Amycolatopsis sp. NBC_01480: one gene and its partner. The main gene of each other region encodes a partner of the protein of the gene in region 2 in a complex. Links are inferred from orthologs where the notes say so. Each region holds a gene or a part of one and is shown on either strand. Other genes may lie near its edges.

What was found.
Region 1: the proteins of rpsG (region 2) and tig are in contact, whole or in part, in a crystal structure (PDB 3GTY), measured with the Thermotoga maritima proteins. The link is inferred for Amycolatopsis sp. NBC_01480 from one-to-one orthologs. Residues at the interface, in WP_004081843.1 of Thermotoga maritima: Lys34, Lys52, Lys55, Glu59, Arg62, Gln63, Glu66, Asn67, Lys69, Val71, Arg95, Ala109, Lys110, Lys111, Gly112, Arg113, Pro114, Glu117, Glu121, Ile124, Ala125, Tyr127, Asn128, Asn129, Thr130, Gly131, Lys135, Asp139, Arg142, Met143; in WP_004081061.1 of Thermotoga maritima: Glu122, Val124, Val129, Leu130, Tyr133, Glu188, Gly259, Ile262, Tyr263, Glu266, Ser270, Glu273, Gln274, Glu277, Arg308, Gln311, Ile312, Ser315, Tyr316, Glu325, Arg329, Arg336, Leu363, Phe366, Trp367, Arg373, Leu377, Arg381, Leu384, Glu387.

What each region holds. Positions count from the first base shown.
Region 1 is NZ_CP109442.1:421,186-436,309, forward strand. Bases 5,583-8,505 are described here. They hold tig (trigger factor), read right to left. Parts: upstream 7,792-8,505; coding sequence 6,373-7,791; downstream 5,583-6,372. Other genes in these bases: OG371_RS02135 (ATP-dependent Clp protease proteolytic subunit), read right to left, coding at 5,583-5,598; OG371_RS02140 (ClpP family protease), read right to left, coding at 5,624-6,235; OG371_RS02150 (fatty acid desaturase), read left to right, coding at 8,110-8,505. Outside these bases: OG371_RS02110 (carotenoid oxygenase family protein), read right to left, coding at 1-1,170; OG371_RS02115 (TetR/AcrR family transcriptional regulator), read left to right, coding at 1,239-1,931; OG371_RS02120 (alpha/beta hydrolase), read left to right, coding at 1,950-2,894; OG371_RS02125 (hypothetical protein), read right to left, coding at 2,911-3,318; ATP-dependent Clp protease ATP-binding subunit ClpX, read right to left, coding at 3,424-4,719; more of OG371_RS02135, read right to left, coding at 4,945-5,582; more of OG371_RS02150, read left to right, coding at 8,506-10,125; OG371_RS02155 (fructosamine kinase family protein), read left to right, coding at 10,213-11,043; OG371_RS02160 (hypothetical protein), read right to left, coding at 11,091-11,648; OG371_RS02165 (sensor histidine kinase), read left to right, coding at 12,209-13,762; OG371_RS02170 (methyltransferase), read left to right, coding at 13,810-14,823; OG371_RS02175 (glycosyltransferase family 39 protein), read left to right, coding at 14,863-15,124. UniProt on the Bacillus subtilis protein: Involved in protein export. Acts as a chaperone by maintaining the newly synthesized protein in an open conformation. Functions as a peptidyl-prolyl cis-trans isomerase.
Region 2 is NZ_CP109442.1:3,965,479-3,980,631, reverse strand. What follows is about bases 4,249-7,200. They hold rpsG (30S ribosomal protein S7), read right to left. Parts: upstream 5,984-7,200; coding sequence 5,513-5,983; downstream 4,249-5,512. Other genes in these bases: OG371_RS19065 (hypothetical protein), read right to left, coding at 6,712-6,858; rpsL (30S ribosomal protein S12), read right to left, coding at 5,983-6,357; fusA (elongation factor G), read right to left, coding at 4,249-5,449. Also shown: rplD (50S ribosomal protein L4), read right to left, coding at 1-546; rplC (50S ribosomal protein L3), read right to left, coding at 543-1,199; rpsJ (30S ribosomal protein S10), read right to left, coding at 1,232-1,537; tuf (elongation factor Tu), read right to left, coding at 2,030-3,223; more of fusA, read right to left, coding at 3,350-4,248; OG371_RS19060 (GNAT family N-acetyltransferase), read left to right, coding at 7,295-7,783; OG371_RS19055 (hypothetical protein), read right to left, coding at 7,805-8,293; OG371_RS19050 (hypothetical protein), read right to left, coding at 8,370-8,618; OG371_RS19045 (hypothetical protein), read right to left, coding at 8,639-8,920; OG371_RS19040 (hypothetical protein), read right to left, coding at 9,147-10,907; OG371_RS19035 (hypothetical protein), read right to left, coding at 11,026-12,885; OG371_RS19030 (hypothetical protein), read left to right, coding at 13,455-14,936; OG371_RS19025 (SRPBCC family protein), read right to left, coding at 14,993-15,153.

The DNA of each region.
Region 1 (15,124 bases), 3.5 Mb from region 2 along the record:
CTCGCCCGGCCGGCGGCCCGCGCCGAACGAGCGCGCCGACGAGGATCCCTTGGCCAGGTCGTGTTTGTACAGTTCACCGGAGCCGCTGGACCCATTGTCGGTCGCCACCGCGTACCCGTACCGGTGCGGCAGCCCGACCAGCCGCTCGTCGACCCGCGGGAATTCCTGGCCGTGCTCGTCGAGGCGTTCCTCCAGCACCTTCCCGGCGGACAGCTCGACGGTCCACCGGTCCAGCGTCGGCGTGCCCCGCTCGGGGCCGCGCAGCTCCCGGTCGAACATCTTCGGGTGCCGGACCACGTCGAGCACCACCCGATCACCCTCGTCGTAGGCGTTGAGCGGGTGGAAGACGTAACACGGCCCCACGTCGAACCAGCGGACGTCGCCGTTGCCCCCCTCGCGCGGCATCACCCCGACCCGCGCCGGGTAACGCGGGTTCCAGCGGTACGGCAGTGAGCTGACCCCGCGCCCGGCCATGGCGCGCAACGGATCCGGGGCGCCCACCGCCACCGGCGCCTGGTCCGGGTCGAAGGTGACCGGCAGGTCGTAGAACACCACATACCGCTCGGTGAGGGAGAAGTCGTGCATCATCGGCGCCCCGGCCACCTCGATGTCGACGACCCGGCGGGCCCGGCCGTCGGTGCCGATCACGCTGTACTGCACCTGGTTCCCGAGCCCGAAGCGGTACGAGACGGCGTGCAGCTCACCGGTGCGCGGATCCCGTTTCGGGTGGGCGGTGTAGCCGCCGGTCAGGGTGCCGTCGAAATCGCACGGGCCGACCGTGTCGAGTTCCTCGGTCAGCTCCCACTGCGGCAGCCCGCCCTCCACCAGCGCGAGCGTGCGGCCGGCGTGCCCGATCACGTTGGTATTGGCGCCGGGGCCGGTGCTCGGGCCGGCGTCGGGCTCCCCGAGCAGCCCGGCGAGGTGCGGGGTGCGGATCCAGCGGTTGCGGTACCACTCGGCGCGGCCGTCGCGCAGCCGGACGCCGTGGACCATGCCGTCGCCGAGGAACCAGTGGTAGCTCTCCGGGTCGGTGCCGGGAGGTGGATTGGGGCCGTTGCGCAGATAACGGCCGTCCAGGTACTCGGGGATGTGCCCGGTCACCTCGAGCCGCGTGCTCGTGTGCTCGTGGCCGACCGGGGCGTAGTTGTCTTCGAGGAACTGGTTGACCATCGTGCCCTCCCAAGCCATAACCCTGTTATGGAACTCAGGTATAACAGGGTTATGCGATACTGGCAAGCATGACCGAGAAGCCTCGCGGCAGCGATGTGAAGGAACGGCTCGTCGAAGCCGCGGTGCGCCTGCTCGCCGACAGCGGCCCCGAGGCGCTCCAGGCGCGCAAGATCGCGGCCGAGGCAGGAACGTCCACAATGGCCGTTTATACGCATTTCGGCGGAATGGCGGCGTTGCTGGACGCCGTGGCGGCGGAGGGATTCCGGCGGCTGAGCGCCGATCTGGCCGCGGTCACGCCGACGGAAGACCCGGTGGCCGACCTCCTCGCACTGTCGCTGGCATACCGGCACACAGCGCGGGCGCACCCGGAGCTGTTCGCGGTCACCTTCGGCCGGGCGAAGGGCCTGAGCCTGGCCGAGGTCGTCGCCTCGGGCGACTCGAACGAGGGAAGCACGGCGTTCGGCTACCTGCTGCGGGCCACCGAGCGGGCGATCGAGGCCGGCCGCTTCCACGGGGAGCCGTTCCCGGCCGCGGCGCAGCTCTGGAGCGCGGTGCACGGGTACGTCACGCTGGAGACTTCCGGGCACTTCGGGCAGCGCCGGCAGGATGTCGAGGACATCTTGGTGCCACTGGGGGTGACCCTGGCGATCGGGCTCGGGGACACTGCCGAAGCGGCCCGCCGATCCGGCGAGGCCGGCCTGGCCGGCTGGCACCGGGCGGAAACGCGCAGCAGCATGGAGACCGACGAAGGCAACGCCTGAGCGCCGAGCCGCGTCCTAATGGGTGTGGGGGACGGAGATCAGGTGCGCGAAACGGACGAACCCGCGGCGAACCGGCGGTGGATGAGCCGCCGCTCGGCGCTGATCGCGGGTGCCTCGGGACTCGGCGTGGCCGGGCTGGCCGTGGGGACGGCCACCGGAGCCGTGCCGTTCAGTCAGGCGCTGCAACGGGTGCTGGGCGTCGCGTCGTCCACTCCCGTCACCCAGCTCGGCAGCATGCGGGTGGAGCGGGTGCACTCGGCCGCGCGCGGGCGTGACGTCGACCTGGTGTTCCTGCTGCCGAGCAAGAAGCCGCCGCACGGCCTGCCGATGTCACTGATGCTGCACGGCCTGCACGGCACCGCGCGCAACGCCGCACCGAGCGGCCTGCTGAAGCAGCTGGCGAGTGACGTCGCCCGCAAGGCCGCGCCCGCGTACGGCTACGTCGCCGTCGACGGCGGCGACAACTACTGGCACCAGGTCCACCCCGGCGACGACCCGATGGCGATGCTGCTGGAGGAGGTCCCGCAGTGGCTGCGCGCCCGCGGCTTCGCCGGCCCGGACGGCCTGCCGTTCGCCTGCTCGGGCGTCTCCATGGGCGGTTTCGGCGCCATGCTGTACGGCCGCCGCCGCCTCGAACGCCGCCAGCCGCCCGAGGCCATCGCGGCCATCTCCCCCGCGCTCATCACGTCGTGGCCGGAAATGGCGAAGCGCCACATCTTCACCGGCATGACCGACTGGACGGCGCTGGACCCGCTCCGCCACCTCAACGCGCTGCAGGGCGTCCCGACGGCTGTGTGGTGCGGCACCGAGGACTCGTTCATCACCGGGGTGCGCCGGTACATCGCCGCCACCCACCCGGCCATCGGCTACACCGCGAAGGGCAAGCACACCGACGCGTTTTTCCACTCGGTGGTGCCGAGCCTGGTGAGCTTCGTCGGCAAGCACCTGCCCCGCACCGCCTGAGCGGCAGGGCCCTCGGTCAGGAAGAGACCCAGCGGCCGACGACCGAGATCAGCCAGAAGCCGACCATCGTCGCGACCACGAAGAGGGTGGCCCAGCGCAGCTGCAGCGGGCGGGTTTCCGCGGCGCGCAGCAGGCGCAGGAAGTACCAGGCGCCGGCGAACAGCGGGATCGGGATGAGCGGCAGCGCCGAAAGCCGGGTCCCGACCGCGACCAGGCAGACCGCCGCGAAGACCGCCAGCATGATGGTGGAAGCGCGGTAGAGCCACGGGCAGCGGGTCAGCACCGAGGCCACGACCCGCTCGCTCAGCTCGACAATGCCGACGGAAGGGCCCGAGGGCTCGTCGGTCTCGAGGGGAACCACCGGTTCGGCCGATTCGACGGTCGTGTGGTCCCCGGGGGCTGCGGTCAGCGGCACGGTTGTCATCCACTCCATTATCGCGCCTGCCGCGAACACCTCGTCAGCGGACTCTCACAACACAGTATTCCGCGGCCGCCCGAGTGCTGAATCCGGGCGGCCGCGGAACTGCGATCAGGCCGACTTCTCGCCACGCTCGCTGCGCGCGCGGCGGGAGGGCTGCCGCGCCACGATCGTGGGATTCACGTTCTCCCGGACCGTCTGCTCGGTGATCACGACCTTCGCCACGTCGTCGCGGCTCGGGATGTCGTACATCACCGGCTGGAGGACCTCTTCCATGATCGCGCGCAGGCCACGGGCACCGGTGCCCCGCAGCACCGCCTGGTCGGCGATCGCCTCCAGCGCGGTCTTGGTGAACTCCAGCTCGACGTTGTCCATCTCGAAGAGCTTCATGTACTGCTTCACCAGCGCGTTGCGGGGCTGGGTGAGGATCGAGACCAGCGACTCCTTGTCCAGGTGGTTCACCGTGGCGACCACCGGGAGGCGGCCGATGAACTCCGGGATGAGGCCGAACTTGATCAGGTCCTCGGGCATCGTCTCGGAGAAGACGTCACTGCCCTCGATCTCGGCCTTGGTGCGGATCTCCGCGCCGAAGCCGAGGCCGCGCTTGCCCACGCGCTCGTTGATGATCTTCTCCAGCCCGGCGAAGGCGCCGGCCACGATGAACAGCACGTTCGTCGTGTCGATCTGGATGAACTCCTGGTGCGGGTGCTTGCGCCCGCCCTGCGGCGGCACCGACGCCGTGGTCCCCTCGAGAATCTTCAGCAGCGCCTGCTGCACACCCTCGCCGGAGACGTCACGCGTGATCGACGGGTTCTCCGACTTGCGGGCGATCTTGTCGACCTCGTCGATGTAGATGATGCCCGTCTCGGCGCGCTTGACGTCGTAGTCGGCCGCCTGGATCAGCTTCAGGAGGATGTTCTCGACGTCCTCGCCGACATACCCGGCCTCGGTCAGCGCCGTGGCGTCCGCGATGGCGAACGGCACGTTCAGCAGCTTCGCCAGCGTCTGCGCGAGGTAGGTCTTGCCGCAGCCGGTGGGGCCGAGCATCAGGATGTTGGACTTCGCCAGCTCGACCGGCTCGTCCTTGGAGTCCTTGGGCCCGGCCTTGTCGTCGGCCTGGATGCGCTTGTAGTGGTTGTAGACCGCGACGGCCAGTGTCTTCTTCGCGTCGTCCTGGCCGATGATGTACTGCTCGAGGAACTCGTGGATGTCGGCGGGCTTCGGCAGCTCGTCGAGCTTCACGTCGCCGGCTTCGGCCAGCTCCTCTTCGATGATCTCGTTGCAGAGGTCGATGCACTCATCGCAGATGTAGACCCCGGGGCCGGCAATGAGCTTCTTCACCTGCTTTTGGCTCTTCCCGCAGAAAGAACATTTCAGCAGGTCGCCGCCGTCACCGATCCGTGCCATGGCCGTTGACCTCGTCCCCTCCGGTGCGCGAAACACGCACCTGACACTTCGCTCGCCGCCCCGGCCGCTGCCCGATCGCACCGGGGCCTCACGCATTGCCACTGACGGTACCCGTCCGAAGCCGCGAGCGGGAACACCCGCGGCCCCTACCGGGCAAGTAGGGCTCGACACTAGACCAGGAAACCGGTACGTGTCGTCACTCCGACACGCACCGGTCCCGGTGAATCAGAGCGCCGAAGCCTTCCGGTACGGAAGCACCTCGTCGATCAGGCCGTAGGCCTTGGCCTCCTCGGCGGTGAGGATCTTGTCCCGCTCGATGTCGGCCTTGATCTGGTCCGGCTCCTTGTTCGTGTGCTTGGCCAGGATGACCTCCATCTGGCGCCGCACCCGCTGGATCTCGTTGGCCTGGATCTCCAGGTCCGAGACCTGCCCGTAGGTGCCCTCGGTGGCCGGCTGGTGGATCAGCACGCGGGCGTTGGGCAGCGCCATGCGCTTGCCCGGGGTGCCCGCCGCCAGCAGCACCGCGGCGGCCGAGGCCGCCTGGCCGAGGCACACGGTGGAGATGTCCGGGCGGATGTACTGCATGGTGTCGTAGATCGCCATCAGCGAGGTGAACGACCCGCCCGGGGAGTTGATGTAGATGCTGATGTCGCGGTCCGGGTCCTCGTGCTCGAGGTGCAGCAGCTGGGCCATCACGTCGTTGGCCGACGCGTCGTCCACCTGCACCCCGAGGAAGATCGTCCGCTCCTCGTACAGCTTGTTGTACGGGTTGGACTCCTTCACGCCGTAGCTGGTGCGCTCGACGTAGGAGGGCAGGATGTACCGCGATTGCGGGGTCTGCGGAGCCCGGAAGTCACCCGGGAGCCGGAAATTGCTCATGAGAGGTCTCCTGTGTGCTTCGCGCTCAGTTGGTCGGGTTGAGGCCGTTGCCGTCGCCGCGGCTCAGCACGTGGTCGACGAAGCCGTAGTCCTTCGCCTCCTGCGCGGTGAACCAGCGGTCGCGGTCGCCGTCCGCGATGATCTGCTCGGTGGTCTGCCCGGTCTGCTCGGCCGTGATCTTGGCCAGCTCCTGCTTCCACTTGTTGAACAGATCGGCCTGGATCGCGATGTCCGAGGCCGTGCCGCCGACGCCCGCCGACGGCTGGTGCATCAGGATCCTGGCGTGCGGGAGCGCGTACCGCTTGCCCGGCGTGCCCGAGGAGAGCAGGAACTGCCCCATCGAGGCCGCCATGCCCATGGCGTAGGTCGCCACGTCCGGCTTGATCAGCTGCATGGTGTCGTAGATGGCGAACCCGGCGGTGACCGAGCCGCCCGGGGAGTTGATGTAGAACCGGATGTCGGACTCGGCGTCGTCCGCGTCGAGCAGCAACAGCTGCGCGGTGATCCGGTTGGCGATCTCGTCGTTGACCTCGGAGCCGAGGACGACGATGCGCTCCTGGAGCAATCGCTCGAACACCGAGTCGGTGAGGGTCAGCCCCGCGGTGCCGGTCCGCCCCTCGGGCATGTGCTGCTTCACGTCTGCCTGCCTTTTCGCCGGCGGCGGCCCGTGTCGTACCAGGCGCCGCTGTCGTCTTCAGATGCTTGACTAACAACCGACCCTAACGAACTTGGGCGGTGCAGAATGCCTCACACCGCCCAAGTTCGCTTACAGCTTCACTCCGCCGGGGTCTTGGCCGCTTCCTCGGTGACCTGCGTCTCCTCGGTACCGCTTTCGACGCCGCCTTCGACCACCGCGGGGGTGTCGGCCTCGTCACCGGCGCCGAACAGCTCCGAGAGGTCGACCTCCTCGCCCGAGGCGTTCTTGACCGTGGTGCCGCGGACCACCGAGGCGAGCGCCTTGCCGCGGCGCACGTCGGCGTAGATCGCGGTCAGCTGGCCCGACTGCTGGGCGCGCTGCACGTACTCGTCCGGGCTGACGCCGAAGCGCTGGGCCTGGTACATGATCCGCTCGGTGAGCTCGGCGTCGTTGACCGACGTCTGCTCCTTGTCGGCGATGGTGTCCAGCAGCAGCTGCGTGCGGACGGCCTTCTCCGACTCCTCCTGGACCTCGGCGTTGAACTCGTCCAGCGTGCGGCCCTCGGCCTCGAGCGCCTTCGCGAACTGCTCTTCGTCGTGGTCGAACGGGTGCACTGCGTCGTGCTTGCGGTTCTCGATCTCGCCCTCGAGCACCTTCTCCGGGATCGGCACCTCGGTGCGCTCCAGGAGGATGTCCAGGACCTGGTCGCGAGCCTGTACGCCCTGCTGCATCTTCTTGACCCGGGCGAGGCGCTCGCTCAGGTCGGCCTTCAGCTCGTCGATCGTGTCGAACTCGCTGGCCAGCTGGGCGAACTCGTCGTCGGCTTCGGGCAGCTCCCGCTGCTTGACCGACTGGACGGTCACGGTCACCTCGGCGTCCTTGCCGGCGTGGTCGCCGGCGACGAGCTGGGTGGTGAACGTCTTGGTGTCGCCGGCGCTGGCGCCGATGATCGCGTCGTCGATGCCGTCCACGAGCTGGCCGGAGCCGATCTCGTAGGACAGGCCGGTGGTGGAGGCCTCCTCCACGGTCTCGCCGTCGACGGTCGCCGACAGGTCGACGGAGACGAAGTCGCCGTTCTCGGCCGGGCGCTCGACGCCGGTGAGGGTGCCGAAGCGGGCGCGCAGCTCGTCCAGCTGCTCGGCGACCTCCGCGTCGGTGGTCTCGACGTCGTCGACGCTGATCTCAAGACCTTCGAGGTCCGGCAGCTCGATCTCCGGCCGCACGTCCACCTCGGCGGTGAACTCGAGCACCTCGCGGTCCTCGATCTTGGTCACCTCGAACTCGGGCTGGCCCAGCGTGCGGACCTCCCCGGCGCGGACGGCCTCGATGTACTTGGCCGGGATGGCCTCGTTGACGACCTCGTCGAGCACCGGCGCACGGCCGATCCGGCTTTCCAGGACGCGAGCGGGCGCCTTGCCGGGCCGGAAGCCCGGGATGCGCACCTGCTGGGCGATCTTGCGGTAGGCGCGGTCGAAGTTCGGCTTGAGCTCGTCGAACGGCACCTCGACATTGATCTTGACTCGCGTCGGGCTGAGCTGCTCGACGGTGCTCTTCAAGGTCTTCTCCTCGAGCGGTAAACGATGGGGTTGGACAATCCGCGGATTGGCCCCGGTCACCTGCAGACCGGGACGACCGAGTCTAGGCCAGGGGTGCGGGCGGACCGGGCCGGGGGCCATCGGACAACCTCGCCGAGCAGCGGCAGAGCGCCTGCACCGGCGCGCACGGGCGCCGCTTTGCACAGTACTTGCGCCGCTGTCGCCTTGACGCCGGCGCGAATTCCTCGCGGGACGTGCGCGAAACCCGATGTACAAATGCCGTCCGGTTGTCTAGTGTGTCACCGCTCGACCAGGAGCGCTCAAGGCGAGGAGCCGCGGATGCCCGTCGTCGACAGCCGCCCGCCCGGAGCGGGGGAACGGAGCCCGGCCACGGTCCCCGGCCCGCGGATCTCGCTGCCTCCGGTGTCACTCCCCGCACTCGCGTTGTTCCTCTGCGGGCTCGCCCTGTGGGCCACCGCCGCCTGGCTGCTGCTGGCGGGCCTGGCCTCGCCCTGGCTGACCATTCCGCTGGACGTGCTCGCCACGTTCGTCATGTTCACCGTCGCGCACGAGTCGGCGCACCACACGGCCGGCCGGCTGACCTGGCTGAACGAGGTCCTCGGCCGGCTGTCGACCCTGTTCGTCGCGGCCTACGGCTCGTTCCCGCTGTTCCGCTCGCTGCACCTGAGCAGCCACCACCACGCCACGAGCGCGCGCCCGGACCCGTGGGTGACGCAAGGGCGGTGGTGGCAGCTGCCGTTCCGCTGGTTGACGATCGACTTCCGCTTCGCGCGCCACCTCCCCCAGCACCTTCGCGGCCGGCCGTCGGGCGAGCGCACCGAGGGACTGGTGGCGCTGGCCGCGTTCGCCGCGCTGGCGACGGTCCTGGTCGCCGCCGGGTACGGCTGGGAGCTGCTGGTGCTCTACCTGATCCCGCAACGGCTGGGGCTCGGGTTGATGATGTGGTGGTTCGGCTGGCTGCCGCACCACCAGGCGTCGGCCGAGCAGCCACCCGGGCGGGTGCGGGCGGGGCTCAGGTGGCTGATGAAACCGGTGCTGCTGCACCGGAATTACTACCTGCTGCACCAGCTCCGCCCGGTCGTCCCGTTCCACCGTTATCTGCGCACGCGCGCCGCGCCGGCCGGCCCGTGGGGCCGTGAGCTGACCACGACGGAACACCGCGCGTGGCGCCGGCTGACGAAGAGCTTCGCCGAGCCGCCCGCGCCCCCGGCCGCGCCGGAGCCCGGCCCGCGACGGTTCCACCGGCTGCTGGTGGACCACGTCGAGCCCACCGGCGAGGACGCCGTGGTGATCACCTTCGCCGTGCCGGACCAGCTGCGCGAGACGTTCCGGCACCGGGCCGGCCAGCACGTGGCGGTGCGCGCCCTGATCGGTGGAATGCCGGTGCGGCGCACGTACTCGATCTGCTCCGCCGAAGGGAGCGGCCTGCTGCGCATCGCGGTGCGGCGGCGCGACGGCGGGGCGTTTTCCTCGTACGCCAACTCGCAGCTGCGGGCCGGCGACCAGCTGGACGTGCTGCCGCCTTCGGGCGGGTTCACGCTGACGCCCGTGCCCGGCCGGGCCGCGCATTACGTCGCGCTCGCGGCGGGCAGCGGCATCACGCCGGTGCTGTCGATCCTCGCGACGGCTTTGCGCGACGAGCCGCACAGCCGCGCGACCCTGTTGTTCGTCAACACTTCCGGAGCCACCACGATGTTCGCCGACGAGATCGGCGCGCTGGCGCGGCAGTGGGCCGGACGGCTGCACGTCATCCACTACCGCACCGACGAGCGTGACCCGGACCTGCACGCGCACCGCCCGGCCCGGCATTTCGACACCGTCGGCGAGGCGCTGGCGATCTCGCACGAGCGGTACCTCAGCGGCCGCCTCGACGGCACCCGGCTGCGCGCGCTGCTGCAGAACCGGCTCCACCCGGCGAAAGTCGACCGCTGGTTCCTGTGCGGCCCGCGCGGTCTGCTGGACCTGGTGAAGCAGACGCTGGCGGAGAACTACGTGCCGGACGAGGACGTCCACTTCGAGCTGTTCGCGGGAGCGCCCGCGCGACGGCCGCAGGGGGCGCCGGCCAAGCTGTCGGTGAACGTGGGGAACCTGACCAGTGAGGTGGTCACGAAGCCGGGCGAGACCGTGCTGGACGCTTCGCTGCGCGCCGGCCTCGACGTGCCGTACTCCTGCACCGGCGGCGCGTGCGGCAGCTGTGTGGCGAGGCTGGCGCGCGGCCGCGTCGACATGGACGTCCGCTACGCCCCGACCGAGGCCGACGTGGCAGAGAACCGGATCCTGACCTGCCGCGCCCGGCCGACCACCGCCGAACTGGCCGTCGACTACGACCGCTGAGCCGCTTGGGCCGGTACGGTGCCGGTCGTGGATGCCGCCGCGGCTGTCTCCCGGCTCACCGGCCGCACGGTCACCGCTACGAGACGGATGTCCGGTGCGCTGACCGAAGCCGTCCTGGACGGTGGGGATGTGGTGGTGGTCAAGCGGGGGCACGCGCCCGGTGCCACGGCCGCGGAGGGCGCGGGGCTTCGCTGGCTGGCTGAGCCCGCTGTGGTGCCGATCCCGGTGGTGCACGGGTATGACGAGCAGTGGCTGGTTCTCGACCGGATCGACGAACGGGCGGCGGGGCTAGGGGGCGGCGGACGGATCGGTCGGGGGCAGTCTGGCCGCGGCACGATGGACACGGCGGCGCGGCTGGGCCGTGACCTCGCCGCACTGCATGCCGCCGGTGCGCCCGCGTTCGGCTCTCCTCCCCCGGACGCCCCGGCCGCCGCGTGGATCGGCCTGGCGCCGATGGAAAACACGCCGGGCCCGGACTGGCCGGAGTGGTACGCCGAGCACCGCGTCCGGCCGTACGTCCGCCTCGCCCGGGACCGGGGGACGCTGAGCGCCGAGGAGGCCGGGGCGTTCGACCGGGTCTGCGATCGGCTCCCGGCGCTGTCCGGCCCGCCGGAACCGCCGTCCCGCCTCCACGGCGATCTGTGGAACGGCAACGTCCTGTGGACGCGGGACGGCGCGTACCTCATCGACCCGGCAGCCCACGGTGGGCACCGCGAAACCGACCTGGCGATGCTGGACCTGTTCGGCTGCCCGGGGCTGGACCGGATCCTCGGCGCCTACGCCGAAACCGCGCCGCTGTCCCCCGGCTGGCGTGAGCGAATCGAACTGCACCAGCTGTTTCCGCTGTTGGTGCACACGGTCCTGTTCGGCCGCTCGTACGCCACGCAGGCTTTGTCGATCGCTCAACGGTTGTCCTGACGCGCGACTGTCCTATACAGACAGTCCACTTGCGTCTCAACGAGGGCTCAGTTCCCCGATCCGGTGCCGCCCGGCGGCGTGCCACCCGGGCCTCCGGTGGTGGTGCTGGTCTCCGTGATCGAGGTCGCGGTGGCGGTGGTGCCCGAGGTGGTGGCGACGATGGTGACCTCTTCACCGTTGGTGACTCCGGTCGCGGTGCTGGAGTCGATTGTGTAGACCTTCGTGAAGCCGTCGGCGCTCTGGGCGGTCAGTGAAGTGGCGCTCAGGGCGGTGACTTTGCCCTTCTGCAGGAACTCGGTGACGTAGTTGCCGCTGGTGCCGGTGGTGACGAATTCGCCGTGCAGGGCGGCGCTCAACGTCGCCGCGCCACCGGGCGCGCCCCGGCCGCCCAGCTGGCCCGAGCCAGGGCCGGTGGCACCCGAGGCGGTCGTGCTCGACGAAGACGAACTCGCCGCCCAGATCCCCGCGCCACCACCCACGACGACCAGCGCGGCGACCCCGCCCGCGACCCACTTGCGACGGCCGGTCCAGGGCGTGCCACCGGGTGCCGGGGGTGTGTCGCCGCCCCAAGTGTCCGGCGTGGACGGTCCGGAACCCGGCGGCACAGCGCCGCCCGAAGACCCGGCCGGACCCGAGGCGGCAGGCGGAACTGCCTGGCCGGGCGCCGAAGCAGCGGCCGATGCGCCAACCGGTTGACCCGGGGCCGCGGGCGTGCCATAAGCCGAGACGGGCTGACCCGGCGCTGCAGCCTGGCCGTAAGCCGGATTGGGTTGGCCGGGCGCCGAAGGCGGCCCGTAAGCCGGACCAGGCCGGCCGCTCATCCCGGCGCCGTAGCCGTTCAGTGGCGCGGAACCGGCGGGCCCCGAGTTGGGCCAGGCCGCGGGCCCGCCATGGGGCGGAACCGCCGGACCGGACGGCCGGGGCGGGACGGCCGGCTGGCCGCTGCGAGGTGTGGTCATGACTTCACTCCGTGGGTGTGAAAGCTGAGTGCAAAAGGGATCTGAAACCCACCGTGGGCGGCGACGCTGTGTGCGCACTGTGGCCGCCGTCAGACGGTGCTGTGACCGGCTTTCCGGCGCACTCGTGACATTCCCGCGATCCCTCGCACAGCCGACTCACAGGCAGCACACATCGCTCCCACACTCTGGGCCCGCACGCTCTTGTCATGGCACAGCGCGCGAAGGGAGCACCCGGCCGGCCCACCCGGTTCGGGCGGCTTTCGCTGCGCATGAAGCTGACGTTGTCGATCGTGTTGCTGCTGTCGCTGGTGTGCCTGGTGATCGGGGTGGTCAGCGAGTTCGCGCTGAGCGCCTTCCTCACCAGCCAGACCGACGGGCAGCTCTACGCCGCCGCCGACCGGGCCAAGGACTTCGCCATGCACGGCGGGCCGCTGGGCGGGCACAACCCCCTCGACGCGCCCGGGCAGGGCGCCGGGACGGTCAACGCGCACCTGGTCGGCGACCACCTCGTCGACGGCGGGTCGCTCTCGCAGCACGGGCAGCAGGTCACGCTCACCGCCGCGCAGCTGGACGCCCTGCAGACAGTGCCGGTCGACGGCAAGGCCTACAACCGCACCCTCGACCAGCTCGGCGACTACCGCGTCACCGCGTCGGCCATCCCGGGCGGGGTGGTCGTCACGGGGGTCCCCCTCGATCCCGTGCACCTGACGCTGCTGACGGTCGGGCTGATCCTGTTCGGCGTCGCCGCGGTGGGGGTCACCGGGGCGGCGATCATCGGGGCTTTCGCGGTCCGGCGCACGCTGCGGCCGCTCGAACGCGTCGCGACGACCGCCGCGCGCGTCTCCGAGCTGCCGCTGGACCGGGGTTACGTCGACCTGTCGGTGCGGGTCCCCGACGGCGACACCGACCCGCGCACCGAGGTCGGCCAGGTCGGCTCCGCGCTGAACCTCATGCTGGGCCACATCTCCGCCGCGCTGGAGGCGCGGCACGCCAGCGAGATGCGCGCCCGCCAGTTCGTCGCCGACGCGAGCCACGAGCTGCGGACGCCGCTCGCCGCCATCCGCGGGTACGCCGAGCTCGCCGGGCGCGGGCGGATGCTGGTGCCGCCGGACATCGCGCGGTCGATGACCCGGATCGAGTCGGAGGCCGACCGGATGACCACGCTCGTCGAGGACCTGCTGCTGCTGGCGCGGCTCGACGCGGGCCGCCCGCTCGAACTCGCCGAGGTCGACCTCGCCCGGCTGGTCGCCGACGCCGTCGGGGACGCCCACGTCGCCGGGCCCGGGCACGAATGGCGGCTGAACCTGCCGGACGAGCCGATCCTGGTGCACGGCGACGTCCAGCGGCTGCACCAGGTCCTGGCCAACCTGCTCGCCAACGCCCGCGTGCACACCCCGCCCGGGACCACCGTCGTCACGTCGCTCGCGCGCTCGGCGGACGGCAGTGCCGTGGTCACCGTGACCGACAACGGCCCGGGCATCCCGCCGGACCTGCTCCCGGCCGTCTTCGAACGCTTCGCGCGCGGCGATTCGTCACGCTCGCGCGCCGCGGGCAGCACCGGCCTCGGCATGGCCATCGCGGCGGCGGTCCTGGTCGCGCACCACGGCACGATCGAGGTGCACAGCCACCCGGGCCGCACCGAGTTCGCCGTCCGGCTGCCGACGGTCGTGCCCGCGCAACGCAGCCGTTCCGTCCCGCAGCTCGAAGCCCGGCGCCCGCACAAACCGGGGCGTCCGCCGAACAACCTGCGCGCGTCCTGACGGAAATACAGCTGCCACAGCCAAGACGGCCTGGTTAGGTTCGGGCGATGGAGCAGATCCGAGCCATGGCCGACCTCGCCACGCCGATGTCCATCCGGGTGGCCGCCACGCTCAGCTTGGCCGAGCACGCCGGAACCGTTGGGGCGACGGCAGAACAGCTCGCCGCCGCGACCGGAACCGCGGCGCCGGCCCTCCGGCGGCTGCTTGACCACCTCGTCGCGATCGACGTCTTCACGCTCGACGATGGCCGGTACCGCCCGACCGACCTCGGCGCGCAGCTGCGCGAGGACGCCCCGGAAGGGATCAAGCCGCTGCTCGACATCACCTGCGCCGGCGGCCGGGCCGAACTCGCGTTCGTCGACCTGCTCGGCACGATCACCACCGGAGAGCCCGCCTACGAGCAGCGGTACGGCCGCGGATTCTGGGCGGACCTCGGCGCGGACCCGAAGCTGCGGCGCACGTTCGACGCCCAGATGAACTGGCGGTTCCAGGCGCAGGCGCCGCAGATCGCCGAGCGTTTCGACTGGAGCCGGTTCACCGAGGTCCTGGACGTCGGCGGGGGCGACGGGATCGTGCTCGCGGAGATCCTGCGAGCCCATCCCGGTCTGCGCGGGCGGGTCCTGGACCTCGAGCCGACGAGCGCCGCGGCCGCCGATCGGTTCGCCGCCGCGGGATTCGGAGACCGGGCCGGCGCCGTTTCCGGCAGCTTCTTCGACCCGCTGCCCACCGGGGCCGACGCCTATCTCCTGTCCGACATCCTGCACGACTGGGACGACGAGCACGCCCGCGAAATCCTGGCCGGTTGCCGCCGGGCCGCCGCTCCGGACGGCACCGTGGTGGTGATCGAGGCGGTGCTCGGGCAGGGCACCGACACCGCGATGGATCTGTTCATGCTGATGTGTTTCGCCGGCCGGGAACGGACCGTCGACGAGCTGGCCGCGCTCGGCACCGGCGCCGGGCTCGTGCTCCGCGCGTCCAGCCCGATCGCGGACGGGCGGACGGCGCTGGCGTTCGGCGTCGCCCGAGCCGCGGACAAAACCACAGAAACCACACAGGACTGACACAACGGTGCCCCAGCTCGGGCCGTGAAGCTGGGGCCCATGACCGCAGTCGCGACCCCCGCCCGCCCGGCCGTCCCGGACCGGGCCCCTCGGAAAACCGATCCCCGCTGGGTTCGCCCAACGCTCCTGCTCCTGCTCGTCGCGACCGCGGGGCTCTACCTGTGGGACCTCGGCGCCTCGGGCTGGGCCAACGCGTTCTACTCAGCCGCCGCGCAAGCCGGCTCGGAGAGCTGGAAGGCGCTGTTCTTCGGTTCCAGCGACGCCGCGAACGGCATCACCGTCGACAAAACCCCGGCCGCGC
Region 2 (15,153 bases):
GAGCTGGTCCGCCCAGATCAGGTGGACCTGCTCCAGGTTCCGCAGGGAAACCCAGCTGAGCTCGTCGTCGCGGTGCAGCACCACGAGAACGCGCTTCGCCTGCGTCACCGCGGCGATGGCGTTCTTGGCGGCCTTGGTCGAGGGCTTCTCGCCACCGACCAGCTCGGTCACCACGTGCAGCTGCCCGGCGCGCGCCCGGTCCGAGAGGGCACCGCGGAGGGCGGCGGCCTTCATCTTCTTCGGGGTGCGCTGCGAGTAGTCGCGCGGCGTGGGGCCGTGGACGACGCCACCGCCGTTGAACTGCGGCGCGCGGGTCGAACCCTGACGGGCGCGACCGGTGCCCTTCTGCCGGTACGGCTTCTTGCCGCCACCGGAGACCTCACCACGGGTCTTCGTGTCGTGCGTGCCCTGGCGCGCGGCGGCCAGCTGGGCCACCACCACCTGGTGCATCAGCGCGACGTTGGCCTGCACATCGAAGATCTCCTCGGGGAGCTCCACGGTGCCGTCGGCTTTACCGGCCGGGGTCTTCAGCTCGACGTTCGTCATTCGGTGATACCACCCTTCGCGGCGCTGCGAACGAACAGCAGGCCGCCCTTGGGACCGGGCACCGCGCCCTTGATCAGCAGCAGGCCGTCCTCGGCACGCACGGCGTGCACGGTCAGGTTCTGCGTGGTGACCCGGTCGTTGCCCATCCGGCCCGCCATGCGCAGGCCCTTGAAGACGCGGCCGGGGGTGGCACAGCCACCGATGGAGCCCGGCTTGCGGTGCACGGCCTGGGCACCGTGGCTCGCGCCCTGGCCCTTGAAGCCGTGGCGCTTCATGACACCCGCGTAGCCCTTGCCCTTGCTGGTACCGGTGACGTCGACCTCGACGCCGGCGGCGAACACCTCGGCGGTGATCTCCTGGCCGACCTCGTAGGTCTCAGCGTCGGTGGTACGCAGCTCCGCGAGGAACCGTCGGGGGGTCACGCCCGCCTTGTCGAAGTGGCCGGTGCGCGGCTTGTTCACCCGGCGCGGGTCGACCGCGCCGAACGCCAGCTGCACGGCCCCGTAGCCGTCCTTGTCATGGGTCCGAACCTGGGTCACCACGTTCGGGCCGGCCTTCACGACGGTGACCGGAACGATCCGGTTCTGCTCGTCGAAGACCTGGGTCATGCCGAGCTTGGTGCCCAGGATGCCCTTCATCTGCCTGTCAGACATGAGTTTCTCTATCTCCGCCGCTCGCCCAACGCTTACTGGATGTTGACGTCGACGCTCGCCGGCAGGTCGATGCGCATGAGCGCGTCGACCGTCTTCGGCGTCGGGTCGAGGATGTCGATCAGACGCTTGTGCGTGCGCATCTCGAAGTGCTCGCGCGAGTCCTTGTACTTGTGCGGCGAGCGGATGACGCAGTAAACGTTCTTCTCGGTGGGCAGCGGCACCGGCCCGACAACACGGGCGCCGGTGCGCGTGACCGTCTCCACGATCTTGCGCGCCGAGGTGTCGATCGCCTCGTGGTCGTAGGCCTTGAGCCGGATGCGGATCTTCTGTCCCGCCATGGTGGCTGCTCGTTCCTTCGTCGTCTCGTGCCGCTTGTCTGGTCAACCCGGGCCTGAGCCCCGGTTTCAGCAGTTCAACGGCCCTGTCCCCGGTCCACGCGGTCGGGCGTGTCGCGCCCGACGCACAGACGGATCCCGTGGGATCGTCCTGCCTGGTCTTCCTCAACGTGAGGTGGCCGCGGGCCGGCGTACCGGCCTCTGGCCTTTGCCCGCTAGCCGCACCCCGAAGGAAGAGCTGGACGGACCGTGGCCACTCGTACAGGGGCGGCCGGAACCCGTTGAGTCATTCGCACAACTCTGGGATTCGGCCGCCCCGGGACGAGCAACCTGATTAGTGTCGCACACGTGATTTGACGCCCCGAACCCGGGGGTGTACTGGCGTCCCGCGAGCCTGCGCGCATGACCTGCGCTAAGACTTGGGCGGTGGCGCGCGTCGTGTCCGCCTTGGCAGCCGCGACGCGCGTTCCAGCACCCCCGGGCGGGGCGCCTAAATCACTTGTTGATCTTGGTGACCTGGCCCGCGCCGACGGTCCGGCCACCCTCACGGATGGCGAACCGCAGGTTCTCGTCCATGGCGACCGGCTGGATCAGCTCCACCGAGATGTCGGTGTTGTCGCCCGGCATGACCATCTCCGTGCCCTCGGGGAGGGTCACGACGCCGGTCACGTCCGTGGTGCGGAAGTAGAACTGCGGGCGGTAGTTGTTGAAGAACGGGGTGTGACGGCCGCCCTCGTCCTTCGACAGGATGTAGACCCGGCCCTCGAAGCTCGTGTGCGGGGTGGTGGTGCCCGGCTTCACGACGACCTGGCCACGCTCGACGTCCTCGCGCTTGATGCCGCGCAGCAGGAGGCCGACGTTGTCGCCCGCCTGGCCCGAGTCGAGCAGCTTGCGGAACATCTCGACACCGGTGACAGTCGTCTTCTGCGACTTCTCCTTGATGCCGACGATCTCGACCTCTTCGTTGACGTTGACCACGCCACGCTCGACACGGCCGGTCACCACGGTGCCGCGGCCGGTGATCGTGAAGACGTCCTCGATCGGCATCAGGAACGGCTTCTCGAGCTCACGCACCGGGTCCGGCACGTTGTCGTCGACGGCGGTCATGAGCTCGAGAACGGCCTCGGCCCACTTCTCGTCGCCCTCGAGGGCCTTGAGGCCGGACACGCGCACGACCGGCGCGTCGTCGCCCGGGAACTCCTGCGAGGACAGCAGCTCGCGGACCTCCAGCTCGACGAGCTCGAGGATCTCCTCGTCGTCGACCATGTCGGCCTTGTTCAGCGCGACCACGATGTAGGGCACGCCGACCTGGCGGGCGAGCAGCACGTGCTCACGGGTCTGCGGCATCGGGCCGTCGGTCGCCGCGACCACGAGGATCGCGCCGTCCATCTGAGCGGCACCGGTGATCATGTTCTTGATGTAGTCCGCGTGGCCGGGAGCGTCCACGTGCGCGTAGTGACGCTTCTCGGTCTGGTACTCGACGTGCGAGATGTTGATCGTAATACCGCGCTGGCGCTCTTCGGGCGCGTTGTCGATCTGGTCGAACGCACGCGACTCGTTGAGCTCCGGGTACTTGTCGTGCAGAACCTTGGTGATCGCCGCGGTCAGAGTCGTCTTACCGTGGTCAACGTGACCGATGGTCCCGATGTTGACGTGCGGCTTGCTCCGCTCGAACTTCGCCTTCGCCACTGGAATGTCCTCCTGGACTGATTTCGCTTTTGTGCTCGTGGGCCGGCGTGGCTGCCGGCCCACGATATTTCTCGTCTGTGCTGCGGACGTTCAGGAGTGTCCCTTATGCCCGCGAGCGAACGGGGACTACTCCCCCGTCGCCTTCGCGATGATTTCCTTCGCGACGTTCGCGGGAACCTCGGCGTAGGAGTCGAACACCATGGAGTAGTTCGCACGACCCTGGGTGCGAGACCGCAGGTCGCCCACGTAACCGAACATCTCCGACAGCGGGACCAGTGCCTTGACGACACGGGTACCGGCGCGCTCCTCCATGGCCTGGATCTGGCCACGGCGGGAGTTGAGGTCGCCGATCACGTCGCCCATGTAGTCCTCGGGCGTCGTGACCTCGACGGCCATCATCGGCTCGAGGATGACCGGGCTGGCCTTCCTCGCGGCTTCCTTCATCGCCATCGAACCGGCGACCTTGAAGGCCATTTCCGAAGAGTCGACCTCGTGGTACGCACCATCCAACAAGGTGAACTTCAACCCGACGAGCGGGTAGCCGGCCAGGATGCCGTACTGCATGGCGTCCTGCGCGCCCGCGTCGACCGACGGGATGTACTCCCGCGGCACGCGGCCACCGGTGACCTTGTTGTCGAACTCGTAGAGAGCACCGTCGGTGCGCTCGAGCGGCTCCAGCTTCACGATGACCTTCGCGAACTGGCCGGAGCCACCGGTCTGCTTCTTGTGGACGTAGTCGAGCTTGTCCACCGTCTTGCGGATGGTCTCGCGGTAGGCCACCTGCGGCTTACCGATGTTCGCCTCGACCTTGTAGTCGGACTTCATCCGGTTGACGAGCACCTCGAGGTGCAGCTCGCCCATGCCGGCGATGATCGTCTGACCGGTCTCCTCGTCCAGCTTCACCTGGAACGTGGGGTCCTCTTCGGCCAGCTTCTGGATCGCCAGGGAGAGCTTCTCCTGGTCGGCCTTCGTCTTCGGCTCGATCGCGACCCGGATGACCGGCTCGGGGAACGTCATCGACTCCAGCACGACCGGGTTCTGCGCGTCGGCCAGGGTGTCACCGGTGGTGGTGTCCTTCAGGCCGATGACCGCGTAGATGTGGCCCACCTGGGCCTCTTCGACCGGGTTCTCCTTGTTGGAGTGCATCTGGAAGATCTTCCCGATGCGCTCCTTGCGCTCCTTCGTCGCGTTGACGACCTGCGCGCCGGCCGCGACCTTGCCCGAGTACACCCGGATGTAGGTCAGCTTGCCGAAGAACGGGTGCGCCGCGATCTTGAAGGCGAGCGCGGCGAACGGCTCGTCCACCGAGGGCTTGCGGGTGACCGGGGTCTCGCCGTCGGCGAGGAAGCCCTCGACCGGCGGCATGTCCAGCGGCGACGGCAGGTAGTCGACGACCGCGTCGAGCATGGGCTGCACGCCCTTGTTCTTGAACGCGGAGCCGGCCAGCACCGGGAAGACCTGACGGGCAATGGTGAGCTTGCGGATGCCGGACTTGATCTCGGCCTCCGTCAGCTCCTCGCCCTCGAGGAACTTCTCCATCAGCGTGTCGTCGGCCTCGGCGGCGGTCTCGACGAGCTTCTCGCGGTACTCCGCGGCCAGCTCGGCGAGCTCGGCCGGGATGTCCTCGACCGAGTAGTCCTCGCCCTTCTTGACCTCGCCGCGCCAGGTCAGCGCCTTCATGCGGACCAGGTCGACAACGCCCTCGAAGTCGTTCTCGGCACCGATCGGCAGCTGGATGACCAGCGGCCGGACGCCGAGGCGGTCGACGATGGTCTTCACGGTGTAGTAGAAGTCCGCGCCGAGCTTGTCCATCTTGTTGACGAAGCAGATGCGCGGGACGTCGTACTTGTCCGCCTGCCGCCAGACCTGCTCGGACTGCGGCTCGACGCCTTCCTTGCCGTCGAAGACCGCGACCGCGCCGTCGAGCACCCGGAGGTTGCGCTCCACCTCGACGGTGAAGTCGACGTGGCCCGGGGTGTCGATGATGTTGATCTGGTTGTCGTCCCAGAAGGTGGTGGTGGCAGCCGAGGTGATGGTGATGCCCCGCTTCTGCTCCTCCTCCATCCAGTCCATGGTGGCGGCGCCGTCGTGGACTTCACCGATCTTGTAGTTGACCCCGGTGTAGAACAGGATCCGCTCGGTGGTGGTGGTCTTACCGGCGTCGATGTGCGCCATGATCCCGATGTTGCGGACCTTGTTCAGGTCTGTCAGCACGTCACGTGCCACGAGAATGTTCCCCTGTCTCAAGCGTGGGGCCCGGCATGGCTTGGATCGGCAGCCGGGCGGAAATCACCAGCGGTAGTGCGCGAAGGCCTTGTTGGACTCGGCCATCTTGTGCGTGTCTTCACGGCGCTTGACGCTGGCCCCGAGGCCGTTGCTCGCGTCGAGCAGCTCGTTCTGCAGGCGCTCGATCATCGTCTTCTCGCGACGGGCCTGCGAGAAGGAGACCAGCCAGCGCAGCGCGAGGGTCGTGGAGCGGTTCGGCTTGACCTCGATCGGCACCTGGTACGTGGCGCCACCGACGCGTCGGCTCTTCACCTCGATGGTGGGCTTCACGTTGTCCAGGGCGCGCTTCAGCGTGACGACCGGGTCGGTGCCGGACTTCTCGCGGGCGCCTTCGAGGGCGCCGTACACGATGCGCTCGGCCAGCGAACGCTTGCCGTCCTTCAGCACCTTGTTCACCAGCTGGGTGACCAGCGGGGAGGCGTAGACGGGGTCGGAGATCAGCGGCCGCTTCGGGGCCGGACCCTTGCGGGGCATTAGCTCTTCTCCTTCTTCGCGCCGTAACGGCTGCGCGCCTGCTTACGGTTCTTCACACCCTGGGTGTCGAGAGAGCCGCGGATGATCTTGTAGCGGACACCCGGCAGGTCCTTCACTCGGCCACCGCGCACGAGCACCATCGAGTGCTCCTGGAGGTTGTGGCCCTCACCGGGAATGTAAGCCGTGACCTCGATGCCGCTGGTCAGCTTCACACGCGCGACCTTGCGCAGCGCCGAGTTCGGCTTCTTGGGGGTCGTGGTGTACACGCGGGTGCACACGCCACGACGCTGCGGGCTCCCCTTGAGGGCCGCGGTCTTCTGCTTGGCAGCCTTGTCCTGGCGGCCCTTGCGGACCAGCTGCTGGATCGTGGGCAATGGACCAGCTTCCTGTCGTGATCTTGCTTCTTCGTGTCTTCACCGGCCCCCGCGGTCGGGCGTGTCGGCCCGCGTCACGGTCTTTCGACCGGTAACTTCCCGGAGGGATTTCCGTCGGAACCCCACGTGAACCAGGCCGGTGAACCGGGTGCGCGAGCACCCCGCTCATGCCATACGGCACGCGGAGCGGCCCGACGCCTGCCGGGCACGGTCTCCAAAGATACCCGGCCACTTCCCGGCAGGTCCGGGCGGGGGGTCCGAAGGGACGGCGACCGCCCATCGTAACCCCAGCTGGGGCCCACGTGGGGGCACGACCGAACCGTCCCATAGGTCAGAACATGGCGGGACGAGCGCCTATTCCTCGTCCGGCTTGGCGTGGTCGGGCTTGCCCGGGTGCGGGTCGCGCGAGAGGTCGATCAGCGGGTGGACCCCGGCCCCCTCCGGCGCGGCGTGGCTCCCCTTGGGCTGGTCCTTCTTCTCTTCGGTCCCGTTGCCGTCCATTGACGCACTCCCCTTTGGTGTGGCGGTTTCCCCTTGCGGCTCGCACGGTACCCATTCCACGTTCGGGTGACACACATGGCCGTAACGCACCATTCGCGCCGTTTCTGTCGGGGTGGGCGGTCAGGATCGGGGGCAGAGGGCGCGGGAGGCGTCTTCGTCGAGGGGAGGGAGCGGTGTGGTGACAGGGAGGGTTCGGGCAGCTCGCGGGTGGGTCCGGCAGTGGTGCCGGGGGGCCGGTCCGCGGTTCGGGGGCTTTGGTGGCGCTTCGCCGGGTGCAGGGCGGCGTGCTCCCCCGAGCGGGGGAGCGAGGTGACGAACGCCTCGATGCTTGGCGGGCCTCGGCTGGCTCCGGCGGAGGCTGGTGGGCTCGCCGGGCGGCCGGGCGTGGCCTGGCCCGGGCGTGAATTTCGGTGGACAACCTGGTGACGATGGAGCGGTGAACGATAGCTGGACGATCACCGAGACCCCCATCGACCATCCGGACTCCCGGCTGATCATCCGGGAGTACATCGCCGAGATCGCCGCTCGGTACTGGGGCCGGCCGGTCACCGAGGCGGAGGTGGACATGGCGCTGACGGAGGACCCGATCGACGACCTGGTGGCGCCCACCGGCACCTTCCTCATCGCGCGCATGTCCGACGCCACGATGACCGGCTGCGTCGGCACGCGAGTGGAGCAGCCGGGCCTGGGCGTCCTGAAGCGGATGTACGTCCGCCCAGGCCACCGCGGGAATGGTGCCGGCGCCCTCCTGGTCGCGGCCGCCGAGGACGCTGCCCGGGCACTCGGCGCGACCGTCATGCGCCTGGACACCCGGGACGACCTCGTCGAGGCCCGAGCCCTCTACGCCCGCACCGGTTACACCGAGGTCGAGCCCTTCAACAACGACAAGTACGCGGAGCACTGGTTCTCGAAGAACCTGACCTGAACCAGCTTCGGTGGTGTCGGATCAGCTGAGGCGGCCGGCGCAGGAGGCGACCTCGCCGGGGGCCGACTTCTCCGTCTTGACCACCACGCCCCGGATGGAGATCCGGCATTCCACCGCACCGGCGCCCTGGCCCATCAGCTGGACGGTCGGCGGGACGCCCGTGTTCGGCCACGTCAGGTCTTTGCGCCACGGCAACGGGACGGACAGTTCCTGGTGCACCAGGCCCAGACCGTTCTCGTCGTAGACCACGGTGGCGGTGCCCGCGCCGGTGAGTTCGTAGGTGACCGGCCAGTCGTTCGAGGCGGCGGCCACCGAGGTGGACGGCGGGAGGGTGCGGGTCACCGTCTGGTCCGGGCCGCGTTGGGGCGCGGGCCTCGACGGCTCCCCCACCACGGCCACCGTGGCCGGCGCCGGGTCGCCGCCGCCCGAGCCGAGGATCACCACCACGGCCGCGACGGCCACCACCGCGATACCGGCGATCGCGAGCCTGCCGACGATCTGTCTGTCCACGTCCCCGTTCCTCTCGCCGAGGGGCCGGTGGCTCCCGCGCGGGAGCCACCGGCCGCCGTTACCGGGTGATCGCCGCTCAGTAACCGGCGGCGGGGGCCGGCAGGAGCTTGCCCGGCACACCGTTGATCGACTGGAGCAGGCCGAGCACCGGAACACCCAGCGGAGCGAACGTCCACAGGTTGTTCAGACCACTGGTGTCCGGCTCGTCGACCACGACAACACCCGGCTGGTCCGACGTCGCGGCCAGCGCCGGCATGGACGCACCGAGCACCCCGGCGCCCGCGAGCGCCACGATCGCGACGGTCCGCGTGAAGGTCTTCTTCATGGGATTTTCCTTTCGCTGGTTCAGGAAATCGGGGTGATGAGGTTGAACAGCGGCGCGAGCAACTCGGTCGGCGCCTGGACGGTCGGGCCGAGCAGCCCGCCCAGGTCGACGCCCGGGAGGGCCCAGATCGCCGTGCCGTCACCGGTCGGCAGGGCCGGGAGGCCAGCGGTCGGCAAGCTCGGCAACGCGGGCGAATCCGGTGCCGGTGCGGCGGGAGCGGCGTCGGCCACTCCCCCGGCGAGAGCGGCGAACGCGCCCGCCACAGCGAGCGGCAGCAGGACACGGGCGATGGTGCGTTTCATGGATTCCTCTCCTCGGAACACTTCGGGGACACTTCGGGGACACTTCGACGGCGCCACTTCGGTGGGGCACTTCTCCGCCCGGTTGAGCGGAATCCGCCCGCCGGGGCGGAAGATCGGGACCTCGCGGGTGAAGTCGGCTGACCAGCAACACCGGACCTGGCCGGTGGAATCCGCCGAGCAGCGCGCGGGACATGACCGGAGCGGTTGCCAACCAGCGGGCCGCGTCTCATCGCAGGAGTCCGCTGACCGGCACGATCGTCCCGTCCGGAACCCATTGGCCCGCGTAATCACGGGTCGCCTCCATGCCGGGGGCGTGCTGTTCGCCCGGGTACATGGGCATCGCGTTCACCTGCGCGGCGGCGTAGAGCTGGACTTCGCCGTTCACGGATTGCCACTGCGGGCCCAGCCAAGACCGGAAGCCGCCGATGGTGGGGCTTTCGCCGCCGAACGTGTTGCCGACCGTGACTGCGTAGCTCACCGCCAGCTGGTCGCGCGGGTCGAAGCGCAGGGGCATCGACGAACTGGCCACGGCGTTCACGATGGGGCCGTTCAGGAGCCACGGCGCGAGGTACAGGCCGTACTGGTGCGTCGGCTTGAGGCGTTGCGATTCGGCGGCCCGCGTCATCGCCAGGTAGCCGTCCGACCAGCCCGAGACGACCACCAGGGCGGTGTCCGCGCCGGCGTCCTTTTGCACGGGCAGGCCGAGGCGCGCGGCGGTGTCGCGCACCAGCCGGGCGGCCGCCACCCCGCGGGGCGACGAATCCTCGACCAACGTGATCGCCGACGGCCTCCGGCCGGCCAGGAACTCGACCAGCTTCACCAGCGCGCCGCTGTCCTCGGGCGAAAGGGCGTCGGACGGGCAACTTGTGAGGACGTCGTGCTTCTCGGCCACCAAGCCGCCGAGCGCGGCCGAGGCGCATTCGGGCGCGTCGGCGTCGGCGATGACCGGGCCCGGCGCGGTGCCGGCGTCCACTTCGACGGTGGTGGTGGCGTCGCCGCGTTTGATCACCAGGGAACTGCGGCCGGGCGGGAGATCGACGTCGGCCCAGGTGCCCTCGGCGCCGCCGCGCGCGACGGCGGGTGAGATCAGGCCGCCCTCGGCGCCGGCGGAAAGGCCTTCACCGGCGCCGGGCGGGAAGTGCACGAGGTTGCGCCCCGGCCGTTGCGGGCTGAGCAGCACGGGCACCGAACCGCCTCCGACGGTCGCGTCGGCCAGCAGCGGCACCCCGGGGATCGGCAACGGCGGCGGCTGCGGCACCGCCGCGAGCGCGCTCCACGCGACGAAACCCGCCGCGACGCCGAGCACGCCATACCGGTACACACGCGTGGAACCGTTGCGGGACAACAGGATTCCGGACAGCACGGCGACCATGGCCGGCAGCGCGACCACGACAAGCAACGCGATGCCGAACAGCGACTCGTACAGCCGCCGGTCGAACCCGACGCCGGACAGCACCAGCTGCACGACGCCCGCGAACGTCAGCAGCCCGCCGAGCGTCACGGACAGCGGGCCGACGCGGAACTGCGTCGCGCGCCACTGCTCCGCCGGCACCCAGGCCGAAAGCAGCGTGATGCCGAACCACAGCGCGGCGGCGGCGACGTACACGGTGTCGATGGCGAAGTCGATGCCCGAGCCGTCGAGTGAGGTCTCCAGGACTACGAGCACCACCAGCGCCAGCGACGCCCACCGGCCAGCGGAAGGCCAGCGCAGCAGCACCGGCACGGCCAGCGCGAGCAGGATGTGGATGATCAGGGCGGCGAGGTTCACCTCGACCGTGGCCGCGGAAACCGCCGCGAGCACCGCGGACAGCAGGCCCAGCCCGCTGACGGTCAGCCACAGCTTCCGCGGCAGGTCACCCACGAGCGGGCGGAGAATCCCGGTGCCGGCAAGGAACGCGGTGGCCAGCAGCAGCACCAGCCGCAGCACCAGCGCGGTGATGTCCACTCCGGACGAACCGGTGCTCACCGGCGTGACGTGGTGATCCATGGAGACCTTCCGGGGAACGGAGGAGCCAGCGGGACCGGTGTCCCGAAAGCCGGGACAGCGGCGGGAAAGGAACCCGCGGCCGGCCGGCGGCTACAGCCGGCCGGCCACGGGCGAGGGGTCACTTCACGTTCTGGTCCGCGACCACGAACAGCTCCGAGTGCGGCTTCGCGTTGCCGAAGTCCCCGTGGGGCCAGGACTTGCGGTTGAAGTTGATGCCGACCTGGCCGGTGAACTCGTCCCGGAAGTTCTGGTCCACCGAGACCTTGCCGTCCGGCGAGAGGTTCAGCAGGTTGACCTTGTGGTCACCGTCCAAACCGGACCGGGCGACGAAGTAGTTCGACACCGCGAGGTGCTGCGGCTGCGTGGTTTCGTGGTAGAAACCGTCGCTGCCGAGCGCGAAGTTGTCGTACGCGCCCCAGTGCGGCCCGGCCGCCGCGGTGCCCGGGTTGATCGGCGCGGCGCCGACGACGGTGGGCAGATCGTCCCCGCCGCCCTGCTGCGCCTTCTCCTTGGTGTCGATGCGGCCCTTGATGTCGTCGACGTTGTCGCCGGCGGCCAGCAGCTTCTGGATGTCGAGCACGTACACGCCGCCGGTGGTGCCGGGGTCGTCCGCCGAGAGGGTGCCCTTCTGGCGGCCGACGATGGCGCGGTACAGGAACCGGTCGTCCGGGCTCGTCTGGATCCAGCCGCCGTTGGAGCTGGCGCCGTTCGAGTCGTTCTGCGCGTACATCGCCTTGTTGGCGGCGCCGTCGTCGAACACCTCGATCCAGTGCGGCTCCTTCGCCGTGATGTCCGGCGTGTAGAACACCGCCCCGCCCTGCATGGTTTCGGCGAACGCGCCCTTGTGCCCGGGCAGGTTCGTCACCGTGGTCTCCATCGCCGCCCGGCTTTCCGAGTGCAGCGGGTCGGCCGGGTCGGCGCGCGGGCCGTCCGGCAGGTACGACACGGTCTTCAGCTTCGGGTGGTTGCGGTCGGAGATGTCCCAGGTGCGGATGGTCGGCCGCCGCAGGTACGGCGACGGCTGCTTCACCGGGTCGAGGATGATGTTGCGCGGTTCGGCGTAGTCACTGGTGACCAGCGTGTTCAGGTCCTCGCGGGCCTGGACGCCGTGCGGGTTCGCGCAGGACGGCTTGCCCAGCTGCGGGAGGTTGTCGCACAGCTTCGCGTTGTCCCCCTGCGGAGTTGCCGCCGGGTTCTGCGACAGCACCTGCGCGTTCTGGTCGAAGTGCACGACCTCGCCGGGGCTGCCCGCGAAGCCGTTGCCGATCTGCGTGGAGCCGTCCTGGTAGGTGTACGGCCCCGGGACGACCGGGCCGCCCATGTACGTGCCGTACGCCGAGCCGTCCTTGAGCACCCAGTAGGCGTCCGGGACCGAGCCGCCGAGCGTCTGCGTCGGCAGGCTGACGCCCTTGAGCTTCAGCTGCGGCAGCGCGCTGACGTCGAACGCGTACGTCGCCGCGGCGAACAGCGCGCCGGCGTAGATCGTGTTGCCCTTGTGCCACACGTACTGCATGTGGTGCGGCTCGTTCTCGACCAGCGGCCCGACGGTGGCGGTGTTCACCACCTTGCCGTACGTCGCCGAGCCCTGCGTCGCGTCGATCACGGCGAGGAAATCGGGGCCGGGCAAGGCGTTCTTCACCTTGTTCAGGCCGCCGCCGAGCGAGCCGGGCAGGTTCTTGACGTCCTTCACCACGGTGTCGGCGATGTTCTCGTCACCGGCCCACACCAGCAGCCACTTCTTCGGGGTGCCGCCCGCGCGGGACTGCGCGGCCAGGTCCTTGGTGACCAGGTGGTTCTGCACCCAGTACTGCTTGCCGTCGGCGCCGGCCTTCGAATCGGTGAGGACCTGGACGTCGGCGTACGCGCTGGTGGTGGCGCCGGTGTACGTCACCGCGGCGACGGCGAGCGCCAGCGCGAGGGTGCCCGTCAGCGCTTTCCGCCATCGGGGCGGGGCACCCGAGGAGGAGCTGAATCGCATTGTGTCTCCCTGTTCTCAGTAATGCGAAAATGCCGAGCGGACGCGACGAACTCGCGAATGCCGAGAAGCTCAGCACCCGCTTGAAGCGTTACCGCACAAGGGAAAGAGTCGCGTCCAGTCGACGGGAATTGATTCAGAAGTCCCTACACAGCGCGCTGGCCTGCTGGCGCAGGTCGACGTGCCGGCGCCACACCAAGGCGACAGGAGAGGGCATGCGCGAAATCGTCTTGCGAATCGGACTTACTGTCAATCTTGTGATCAACGGCTGGAACGTCCGTCAAAGGGGTGAATATCCCACGACCTGGACCGACTTGCGCCCCCTCGTTACGCCGAACGGGTGGCAGCATTTCGCGACCTGCGATAGCCCGTTCGGCGGTGTCACGAGTAGTCACAATGGCGCCCGGCGACGGACCGTTTGCCCATTATGTTCGTGACCGTTTCGTGACCGAATCCCGGGAACTCAGGCGGCTGACCTGGATCAGCAGCCGAGGTGGCGCGGTGGGGCTCACGGCACGAAGGGAGGTAAGCGGCATAATCGGCGCATCAGCAACCTCGACCTGGACCGGTGAATGGACGACCTGCTCGACCCCTGGTTCATCGTCGGTGGCTACGCGATCGCGTTTGTCCTGATGCAGCTGGCCGGGTGGTGGGAAAAACGCGGCACGGTGGCGTCGGCGGTCTGTTATGCCCTGTGCGGCACCGTGGTGTCGGAGACCTCGCTGTACTGGCTCTCGGCCGGCACCGGCAGCTCGGTGCCGCAACTGGTGTGGATCGCCTTCCCGCTGGTCTTCACCGCGTTCGTGGCGTGGCGGGGCTGGCGGCAGCAGACCTGGATCCGGTGGCTGGACCCGGTCGAGGAGCCGACCTTCGGGGTACTGCCGCACAACGGTCACGCCGTGCGCCTCGGCCACCCGGACCTGCTGCCCCCGCGCCGGACGGTCGAGTTCGGCCATCAGGGCCACCAGCTGCTCGGCGTCGAGTACTCGACCAGCCCGCCGGGGCGCTCGGGTGGAGCCGTCAAGCTGGCTGAGCAGATCGACTCGATCTACGCGATGGTCGAGCTGCGGACCCCGGTGGTGCCGACCCTGGTGATCCGGCCGAACACCAAGGCGTTCGAACCGGAGCACTTCACCCCGCTGGAGGACGCCCGGATCACCCGCAACTACTTCGGCTGGCTGGACCCCGTCGCGCCCAAGCGGGAATCCATCGAGATCAACGCCGAGTTCGACCGCCGGTTCTCCGTGTCCACCGACGACCCGGAGTTCGCCGCGGCCGTGCTGACCATCGAGGTCCGCGCGCTGATCCTGAACGACCCGTGGTTCCGCGTGCGCCCGGTCGCGTTCGGCGGCGACGCGATGTGGACCATCGAATCGGGCGGGTTGACCGAGGACCGGATGTTCGGCAACTCCCGCCGGCTCGCCATCCTCGCCGCGGCCGTGCCGGCCCCGGTGTGGGAGGTGTGGGGCGACCCGGCGTTCAGCTCGGTGGCCGCCGGCTCCGACACGAGCTACACCGGCTGGAACGGCAAGCGCGGTGGTGTCGTCCGCACACCGGTGAACCGGCGGCGCGAGGCCGCGGACCGGCAGCCGGTTACCTCGGTGTCGCTGACCATGCGCTCGCTGATCGCGCTGGGCCTGCTGGTGGGCGGCCTGTTGCCGATCGGCAACTCGGTGGCGGCGATGACCGGCCTTGCCACCGAAACGCACCTGGTCGTCACCGCTACCTACGTCGGTACCTCGTGTCCGGTGTCCGACAACGGCTGCCAGAACTCAAGCGATCGGGTCCACGGCACCTACGAACTCGGCGGCACCACCCACGAGGTCACTACCCAGTGGTACGGCTCCCTGCCCAAGCGAGGTGACGTCGTCGACATCGCGGTGGGACCGCTGTGGTGGCGCCCCGTACTCGAGAGCAACCGCGCGTCGGTGATCACCCTCTTGTATGGCCTGATCCCCCTGGTCCTCGGCGGGGGCCTCGCGAAGGCGACCTACCGGCCACGACCGCCACGCCGGATTCGCAAGCTACGCAAGGAAAAGGCCGCGCGCGTCTGAACCCTCGTGAGTGTTGAGGACGGTTAGAACCGTCCGCAACACTCACGAGCGCCAGCTCAGGATGTCTCCAGCAGTTCCTTCAACCGTGCCAGCTCCACCTCGAGGACCCGCCCCTGGTCGGCGAGGACGTCCGCCGCCGCCGACTCCGGCAGCAGCAGCGTGAAGACGAACTCGGCGCCGTCGCCGTTCGCGAACGTGCGGGTGTGCGCCACCGTGA